DNA from 3 places in the Candidatus Pelagibacter ubique HTCC1062 genome. Region 3 is predicted to be linked to each of the others. Evidence: riboswitches for the same ligand, from Rfam matches in the RefSeq annotation. Region 3 holds a riboswitch; each other region holds the start of a gene.
The links. A riboswitch is a leader RNA that binds a small molecule or an ion and turns the genes downstream of it on or off. The one in region 3 is predicted to bind S-adenosylmethionine.
Positions count from the first base shown of each region.

Region 1: another riboswitch for S-adenosylmethionine. It lies ahead of SAR11_RS03785 (homocysteine S-methyltransferase family protein); the one in region 3 lies ahead of SAR11_RS05155 (O-acetylhomoserine aminocarboxypropyltransferase/cysteine synthase family protein).
Region 2: another riboswitch for S-adenosylmethionine. It lies ahead of SAR11_RS05890 (homocysteine S-methyltransferase family protein); the one in region 3 lies ahead of SAR11_RS05155 (O-acetylhomoserine aminocarboxypropyltransferase/cysteine synthase family protein).

Region 1 is NC_007205.1:730,808-733,921, forward strand. Features, by position in the region: gene SAR11_RS03775 (YbaK/EbsC family protein) at 1-185, shown strand, start outside; gene SAR11_RS03780 (DMT family transporter) at 182-1,069, shown strand; gene SAR11_RS03785 (homocysteine S-methyltransferase family protein) at 1,062-1,970, opposite strand; SAM riboswitch class V at 1,980-2,043, opposite strand; gene SAR11_RS03790 (2OG-Fe(II) oxygenase family protein) at 2,132-2,722, opposite strand; gene SAR11_RS03795 (sulfite exporter TauE/SafE family protein) at 2,752-3,114, opposite strand, start outside.
Region 2 is NC_007205.1:1,125,775-1,128,888, reverse strand. Features, by position in the region: gene phoU (phosphate signaling complex protein PhoU) at 1-198, shown strand, start outside; gene phoB (phosphate regulon transcriptional regulator PhoB) at 198-878, shown strand; gene SAR11_RS05895 (DUF1737 domain-containing protein) at 964-1,170, shown strand; SAM riboswitch class V at 1,466-1,530, shown strand; gene SAR11_RS05890 (homocysteine S-methyltransferase family protein) at 1,597-2,658, shown strand; SAM riboswitch class V at 2,662-2,726, shown strand; gene SAR11_RS05885 (OsmC family protein) at 2,731-3,114, shown strand, end outside.
Region 3 is NC_007205.1:1,004,234-1,007,347, forward strand. Features, by position in the region: gene argC (N-acetyl-gamma-glutamyl-phosphate reductase) at 1-497, opposite strand, end outside; gene rpsI (30S ribosomal protein S9) at 533-982, opposite strand; gene rplM (50S ribosomal protein L13) at 984-1,445, opposite strand; SAM riboswitch class V at 1,585-1,653, shown strand; gene SAR11_RS05155 (O-acetylhomoserine aminocarboxypropyltransferase/cysteine synthase family protein) at 1,658-2,986, shown strand; gene SAR11_RS05160 (COX15/CtaA family protein) at 2,979-3,114, opposite strand, start outside.

The DNA.
Region 1 (3,114 bases), 270 kb from region 3:
GCTATACAATAGGGGGTGTCTCACCTGTTGGGCATTTAGAGAGAATTGAAATTATAATAGACAATTCTTTAGAAAGGTTTAATGAATTGTTTGCTGCAGCTGGACATCCAAACTGTGTATTTAAAACAAACTATAACGATATTCAAAAGATTACGAATGGAAAAGTTGAAGATATAATTGAATGAGACAACCTAGATTAATTGATTATACATTATTAGTAGTTTTAGCTTTAATATGGGCATCAGCTTTTTTTAATATCAAAATTGCAACAGAATCTTTTGGACCAATTACAATTGCATTCTTGAGAGTTTTTTTTGGATCAATTCCAGTATTATTATTATGCTTTTATAAAAAAATTAAGATTGAAGCATTTTCCAAAGATTGGTATTGGTTTGCTATAATAGGATTTGTCAATTTGGTATTACCTTTTTTCTTAATAGCTTACGGTGTAAAATCTGTACAAAGTAATTTGGCAGCAATCTTAATGTCAACAACACCCTTGAGTTCAACAATATTGGGTCACTTTTATACAAAAAATGAAAAGTTCAATTTAGTTAAAACTTTTGGAATACTAATTGGTTTTTCAGGTATTATTTATTTGTTTTCAGATAATTTATTAATAAATGATAGTAATTTTATTTCTGCGTTATTAATATTGCTTGGGTCAACTTGTTATGTTATTGGAGGAGTTTTAACTCTTAAAATTAGTAAGAAAAAAAATGAAAATGTAACAGGCTCTATATTAATTTGGGCTATCCTAATTTTAATACCATTTGTTTATTTTATTGAAAAACCATGGAATTCAATTCCAAGCATTGAATCTACAATATCAGTAGTTTATTTAGGAATGGTTTCAACAGGTGTTGCTTGGTTGCTAAGATTTAAAATTCTAAAAGATAATGGTCTTATATTTCAATCACAAGTCTCTTACTTAATTCCAATATTCGGTACTATATTGAGTTATATTTTTTTAAAAGAAATAATAACACCTAAAATTTTATTATCTTTATTAGCAGTTGTTGTTGGAATTTACTTTGTTAAAAAAGCAGATCAAAAAAAAACTACTTAAACTGAACCATTTCTTTAATATGAGATGGTCTTGTTTCGCAACATCCACCTAAAATAGTAGCACCAGCATTTTTAAATTTTTTAACAAAATTTGCCATCAATTCGGGTGTTAAATCTTTTCTTTGACCCAAAAATTCATTTGGGTTACCAGTTTTACTGACATTATAACTATTAGTATAACCATCTTTAGGATTAGTTGTCACAAAAGCATTAAGCTTAAATCCAAACGGAACACCTAAATTTTTTACTTCTTCTAAATTTTCATAAAAGTTTTCAGGTGAAACACAGGATAAAATTAATCCTAGTAAATTATTATGTTTAATATTGTTAATAATATCTGATATTTTTTCACCACTTGGAAGATTTATTCCTTCAGAAATGTGAGCACCTATTAAGTATGGCTTATTAAATTCTTCAATTGCTTCAATTGCTAATTTAAACTCTTTTACACTAGACAAAACATCTAAGTAAAAAAAATCAATATAAGGATCTAATAATTTTGCTTGATCATAAAAATTTTGCTTAATTTCATCATCTGGTCTTGTATCTTCTTCGTATGTTAAATATTGAGGTGGAAGACCGCCTGCAATTAACACGTTAGGATGTTGTTCTTTAGCTTTCTGAGCTATTTCACCAGCTTTTTTGTTTAAGTATTCAAACTTATCTTCAATTTTATTATCACGTAATCTTATTCGTCTAGTAGTAAAGGTTGCTGTAACAATAACTTCAGCACCCGCTTTAATAAAGTCTAAATGTGTGTCTAGTAAGAGTTGATGGTATTCTTCTTTTAAAACAGCATTTGCACTCCACAATGTGCCGTTTGGCTTCATACCACGAGCTAACAATTCTTGTCCCATACCACCATCTAAAATTCGTGTTGTTTTAAAAAAATTAATATCCATTTTTATTCCTTACTTTTTTAGTGCTTTAGCTCTATGCAAGGTGCACAATACAGTTCAACTACCTTTACCAATTATATAATGATTTCCTTTTTAGCAGTTAGCACCTGCAATATGGATCAAATCGGTAAAATATTTATATATCTATTAGACTGATTAGTAAATCACTTCTTGAATAATATTTTAGCATTAAATGAGAAGGATCTTCTCTCACCATCAACGTTAAATGGATAAGCTGTGTGCATTAAATAATTTGGAAAAATCAATAGGTCTCCTAATTTAGGGTTTAAATTATAGATACTTTTACTTAAAAAGTTTTTTTGACCATTAATAAAATCAATAGTTCCATTAGTTTTAATCTTTTTATTCTTAACTAATTTATTTTGATTCATATCTTTTGGGATTTTAAGATATCCAACACCTGACAGTTGTCCTTCATGATAATGAATTGGATTATATTCATTTTTTAATTGCCTAACCACCCATAGATTTATTATCTTAATTTCTTTAATTTTTTTAACGCCTGACTTATCAAGGTAAACTTTAATATTTTTTAGTAATTCTTTAGACAAACTCTTATTAATTAAAGTTTTGGGTATCTTAATTTCATTCCTAATTTGACTTGCAAGTTTAGAGCTATAATCATTTTTTTTAGATAATTGAGACTTATCAATGTGATTATTTAATATAGTAATAATTTTTTTGGATAACTTTGTTTTTCCTATAGTGGGTCCAAATGCTCTAAATGTTTTCATAATCTTTCTATAATAATTTAATACTTCTGTTATGCAAACAACTTCAGTCCCATTCGAATAGCGACAAATATGACAAGTCCTGATGTCACTAGAGCTAATATTCTTGCAGGAAAAATTTTAAGATTTAAATAGTTTCCAAGCTGGCCGCCTATTAAAACAAAAAAAAATAATGGCCAATAATCATAAATTCCATTTATTGTTGATGCCTTTGTAAATTGGCCAGCAAGTCCTGATAAAGAATTAATCAGTATGAATAATGATGCTGCTGTTGCAATGTTTTTTGCTTTATCTACTCTAATTAATAACAATATAGGGCTTAAGAAAATTCCACCACCAATTCCAACTACACCAGACACAAATCCAATAGATGCACCAATTAATATTGATAATAT
Region 2 (3,114 bases), 120 kb from region 3:
GCAATGAACGAAGTTGCAAATTTCTTAAGCAAAGATAAAAAAAATTTAGATCTAGCAACACACTTATTGTTTGTGACTAAAAATATTGAAAGAGCAGGAGATCATATTACTAATATCGCTGAAGCTTTATTTTATCTAATCGAGGGAGAGCATATTGAAGGAGCAAGACCTAAAGGTAAAGATTTTGATCCAAACTAATGAGCGTTAGCATTCATATTGTAGAAGACGAACAACCCATTATCACTTTAGTTAAATATAACCTTGAAAAAGAAGGTTATAAAGTTTCATCATCAGACAATGGCAATGAGGGTATTGAAGATATTAAAAAATTATTTCCTGATCTTGTTTTATTAGACTGGATGTTACCTGATTTTTCTGGCGTAGAAATTTGTAAAATTTTAAAAAAAGAAAAAAAATTTAAAGAAATTCCAATCATAATGCTTACTGCTAAGGGTGAGGATGAAGATAAGATTAAAGGGTTAAACTCTGGTGCAGATGATTACATCACCAAACCCTTTAGTTTCCCAGAATTACTTGCAAGAATAAAAGCGCTACTTCGAAGATCTAAGCCCTCATTAGTTTCTGATATTGTTGAATTCGAAGACCTTAAGGTGGATAGATTAACACGACGTGTTTTTAGAAAAAACAAAGAAATTCATTTGGGACCCAAGGAATATGATTTAATCAATTTTTTTATTAAAAACCCTAAACGTGTTTACTCAAGAGATCAAATTCTAGAGAATGTTTGGTCTGATAATATCAATGTTGAAACAAGAACAGTTGATGTTCATATAAGAAGACTTAGACAAAGTATTAATATTGATGGATTTAAAGAATTAATTAGAACCGTAAGATCAGCTGGCTATTCATTAAATTAGTAATGATTGTAGAAGCATAAAGACTTAAAATAATAATAATAAACTGAACATAGACACATGATTTAGGACTTGTTAAGGTCTGATTATGAAAGGTTATAGATTTATTACAAGTGACGACACTTCAGAATTTTGCCATCGTGTAACGGAGGCCATATCCAATGGATGGAAATTGTATGGTGAACCTAAAATGACTTTTGATAAAAAAAGAGGGGTCATGCGTTGTGCTCAAGCAGTTATAAAAAATTCACCTCAGAAAAAGTATTCCAAAAAGATGAAGCTATCATCGATATAAATGGCAGATCAGATAATACCCTTTGTTTATATGCTAGGGATACTCTTATTAGTACTCCCAGCTTTTCTACAATCTAACTCTAAATTAAAGCAATTCTTAACTAATCTTAGTATTTGGATTGTCATTATTCTCATAATTTTAACTATTATTTATTTTTTCAATTGACAGTTTGAGAGAAAGTTGATTATATTTAGTTGCGCTGATTTAAGTTAAATTGCAGAGCGCGTTACAAATCCTGCTAAAGCGACGCTTCAACCACCGCTTTAGACAGGTGGTTTTTTTTTATCTTTCATAAAATTAAGCCGGGCAGTTGAACCATATTGTGCGCCCTGCATTTGCTTAAGCACTAAAAAGGAGAAAAGAGGCCTATGAATATAACCTCTTATTATTTTGTGACCTTTTTTCTCCAAAACAAGAGGAAAAAAAATGAGCACAAATAAATTAAAAGAAAGATTAGATAAAGGACCGGTTATATGCGCAGAAGGTTTTTTATTTGAGATAGAAAGACGTGGCTACATGTCATCAGGGGAATTTGTCCCAATGGTGTCATTAGATCATCCTGAAGTTTTAGAGAACTTACATAGAGAATTTCAACACGCAGGATCTGATGTAGTTGAGGCCTTTACTTATAATGGACACAGAGAAAAAATGCGTGTTATTGGTAAGGAAGAACTTCTCGAACCACTAAATCGTTCAGCATTAAAAATTGCTAAAAAAGTAGCACTAGATACTCCTAAAGGATCAAAACCAAATTTGATGGCAGGTAATATTTCAAATTCAAATATCTGGAAACATAATGATCCACAATCTCAAAAAGAAGTTGAAGGAATGTTTACAGAGATGATTGGTTGGGCCGTTGAAGAAGGTGCTGATATGTTAATTGGTGAAACTTTTTATTATGCTGAAGAAGCTTTTAAAGCTTTAGAGATAATGAAAAAAACAGGTTTACCAACTGTATTAACCATATCCCCAATGGGTGAAAATAAAATGAGAGATGGAAAATCAGTTGTTGATACTTGTAAAGAGCTAGAGCAATTAGGGGCCGATGTTGTAGGTTTAAATTGTTTTAGAGGACCTGCTACTATGTTTCCTTTTTTAAAAGAAATTAGAAAAGCAGTTAAATGCCATGTTGGAGCTTTACCTATTCCTTATAGAACCAGTGAAGATTACCCAACATTTTTTAACCTACCGGACAGAAGTAATTGTGCATGTCCATCGCCTCATGGAAGAACGTTTCCAACAGCATTGGACCCACATTTTTGTAATAGATATGAAATAGGTAAATTTGCAAAAGACGCTTATGCCCTAGGCATTAATTATCTTGGAGTATGTTGTGGAGCAAACCCAATGTTGATTAGGGAAGTTGCTGAATCAATTGGTTTAACTGTTCCAGCAAGTAAATATCGAGAGAACATGGAAAATCATTTTATGTATGGAAAAAATAAAAGAATTCCAAAACATATGACTGAATATGGAGACAAAGCGTAAATAAATTAAGAAGGGCATTTAACTAAATTGTGCGCCTGACATATGTCGAAGCACTAAAACAGGAGAAAAAAAATGAGTAACAATCTAAAAGAAACAATAAGTAATCTACAGAAGGATTTTACAGCTAACCCAAAAAATGCTGTGGTCCAATATGAAAGCAATTCAATTCTTAAGGAAGGACTTCAATCTGTAGTCACTCTTAGAGAACATAAATTAGTTGTTGATGAACCCAAAAGTTTTGGTGGAAAAGATGAGGGACCCAGCCCAGTAGAGTTAATATTAGCAGCGTTAGCAACGTGTCAGGAGATAACCTATAAAGCATTTGCTACAGCAGCGGGTATTAATATTGAGAGTGTTAGTGTTAAATTAAAAGGTGAATTAGATCTTCAGGGTTTTTTAGCTTTAAATAAAAACACTAGACCTGGCTTTCAATCCATCTCTGGAACTGTTGACATT
Region 3 (3,114 bases):
TTTTTCCTAACTAATGGAATAAGTGGTAAAAGTATTGATGTTGGGTAGCAACCTGGACATCCGATAATATTAAATTTCTTTAATTTGTCACCATTTATTTCTGGTAATGAATAAATTGATTTTTTAATATTTTTGACAGATCTGTGTTTTTGTTTGTACCATTTTAGATAATTTGATGCTTTATTAAGTCTAAAGTCTGCAGCTAAATCAATTAATATATTGTGTTTTAATAAATCATTTGAAATATCTTGTGCTTCACCATTAGGTAGAGCTGTAAAAACAAGGTCTATGTTTTTTAAAAGTTCTTTATTGTATCTAATAATTTTAGGTAATTTTTTTGAACTTAATGACTTTTCATAACTTGAAATATTTTTTCCAACAGACGTATTACCACAAAGATATTTAATGTTAACATTGCTGTGTTTAACTAATAATTTAATTAATTGAACACCAATATAACCTGTTGAACCAGCAACTAAAACATTAAGCTTAGGCATTTTTTTTATTATAACAGTTTAGAGTTAAAAAAGAATTATCTTTTCGAGAATTGGAAGCTTCTTCTTGCTTTTCTACGACCAGGTTTTTTTCTTTCAACCGATCTAGAGTCTCTAGTATTAAGCTTTTCTGTCTTAAGTACTGCTCTATTCTCTGAATCAAATAAGATTAATGCTTTAGCAATACCATGAACCATTGCACCAGCTTGACCTGTGTGACCACCACCTGCTACGCTACATCTTACATCATAATCAGTTGCTTGGTTTATAATCTCAAATGGTCTTGTGATTTGCATTTTGTGACTTCCGCTAGTGAAATACTCATCCATAGTTCTGCCATTAACGTAAATTTTGCCTGTACCTTTTTTCACCCAAATTTTTGCAATAGATTTTTTTCTTCTACCAGTTGCGTATTTACTATCTTTAAAATCTAATTTAATTTTAGGTTTTTTTGTAGATACTTTATTTGGTGTAGCTGTTGTTACCATATTAATTTCTTATTAAATTTTTACTGTTTAATTTACCTAGGTCTAAAAGTTTTGGGTTTTGTGCTGCATGAGGGTGTTCTTCACCAGCATAAATTTTTACTTTAGTTAACTGTTTTCTTCCTAGAACTCCCCCAGGTAACATTCTTTTAATAGCTAATTTTAATGTCTCGCCAGGTTTATTTTTTTCTAATAACTTTTCAGGAGTAATTTCTTTAATTCCACCTGGGTGACCAGTATGTCTATAATATTTTTTATCTTTAAATTTTTTTCCTGTGAACTTTGCTTGTTCAACATTTTTAACAACAACAAAATCACCATCATCCATATGAGGTGTAAAAGTTGTTTTATTTTTTCCTCTAACAATCATAGCAATAATAGAAGCTAATCTGCCAACTACAGCATTTTTAGCGTCTATCTCAAACCAGTTACTGTTTAAATCACCACTTTTTAGAAATTTTGTCATTGTGCGAGGATTAATACTATTATTAGATATAATGTCAATTTTATATTTCTCTTGCAATATCTTGCTTAAATGATATTTTTATATAGCCGATTTGTTCCTATTGCAGGCTAGTTATTGCTAAAAAGGATTTTTTAACCACATTATCGGTAGGCGCATTTGAACTGTATTGTACGCCTTGCATAAAGCAAAAGTACTAAAAAAGGAGTATTAAGATGAGTACAAAAAGACAAAACCCTGAGACTATAGCTATACATGGTGGTGATTATAGAAGTGATCCAACAACCAAAGCAGTAGCAGTTCCAATTTATAGAACAACATCGTATCAATTTGATAGTACTGAACATGCTGCAAATTTGTTTGCTCTTAAGGAATTTGGAAATATTTATACAAGAATAATGAATCCAACAAATGATGCTCTTGAAAAAAGAGTTGCTTCATTAGAAGGAGGATTAGCCTGTTTAACAGTAGCATCTGGACAAACCGCATCAACTTTTGCAATTTTAAACGTTGCACAAGCCGGAGATAATATAGTCAGCTCTACGGATTTATATGGAGGTACTATTTCGTTATTCACGCATACATTAAGTAAACTTGGTATTGAAGTTAGATATGCAGACCCTTCTGACCCAAAAAACTTTGAAAAAGCTGTTGATGATAAAACTAGAGCTTTTTATGGTGAGACTTTACCAAATCCTTATTTGAGAGTTTTTCCAATTAAAGAAGTTTCTGATATTGGTAAAAAATACAATATACCATTAATAATGGACAACACAGCTGCTCCTGTAATTTGCAAACCTTTAGAACATGGTGCTGCTGTAGTAGTTTATTCATTAACAAAATATATAGGTGGTCACGGTACAGTTGTAGGTGGAGCTTTAGTTGATGGAGGTAATTTTGATTGGACAGCTGATCCCAAAAGACAACCTTTATTTAACGAACCTGACGCAAGTTACGGTGGAGCTATATGGGGAAAAGTGGTTCCAGAATTGACTGGGGCTAATGTTTCTTTTGCAGTAAGAGCGCGGGTTACATTACTAAGAGATCTTGGTTCTGCCCTATCACCTGACAATGCATTTGGAATTATTCAAGGGCTTGAAACAGTTGCTCTTAGAATGAAACAACACTGCTCAAATGCATCAAAAGTTGTTGACTATTTAAAGAAAAATAAAGAAGTAACAAGAGTAATCTATCCAACAGAACATGAAGGTAAAATTGCTGATCGTGCTAAAAAATACCTTAATGAAGGAAATGGTGGTTTAGTTGGTATCGAGCTCAAAGGTGGTATTGAAGCAGGTAAGAGATTTATCGAGTCTTTAAAAATGTTTTATCATGTTGCAAATATTGGGGATGCAAGAAGTTTAGCAATTCATCCTGCAACAACAACTCATAGTCAGTTAACAGAAAAAGAATTGTTAGCCTCAGGTGTAACTCCTGGATACGTAAGATTATGTATTGGTATTGAGCATATAGATGACATTATTGAGGATTTAGACCAAGCTTTAAATAAATCTTCTAAAGGGAATTTGAAAGCAGTTAGTTAGAGTTTTTATATAATATCAAAAAATAAGAACTCAAAACTAATATTGAACCTAGCTGGTGTAGTGAAGCATATGTAATCTCTACACCAGAAATCAAAGTTATAATTCCTAAAAAAATTTGAAACAAGATA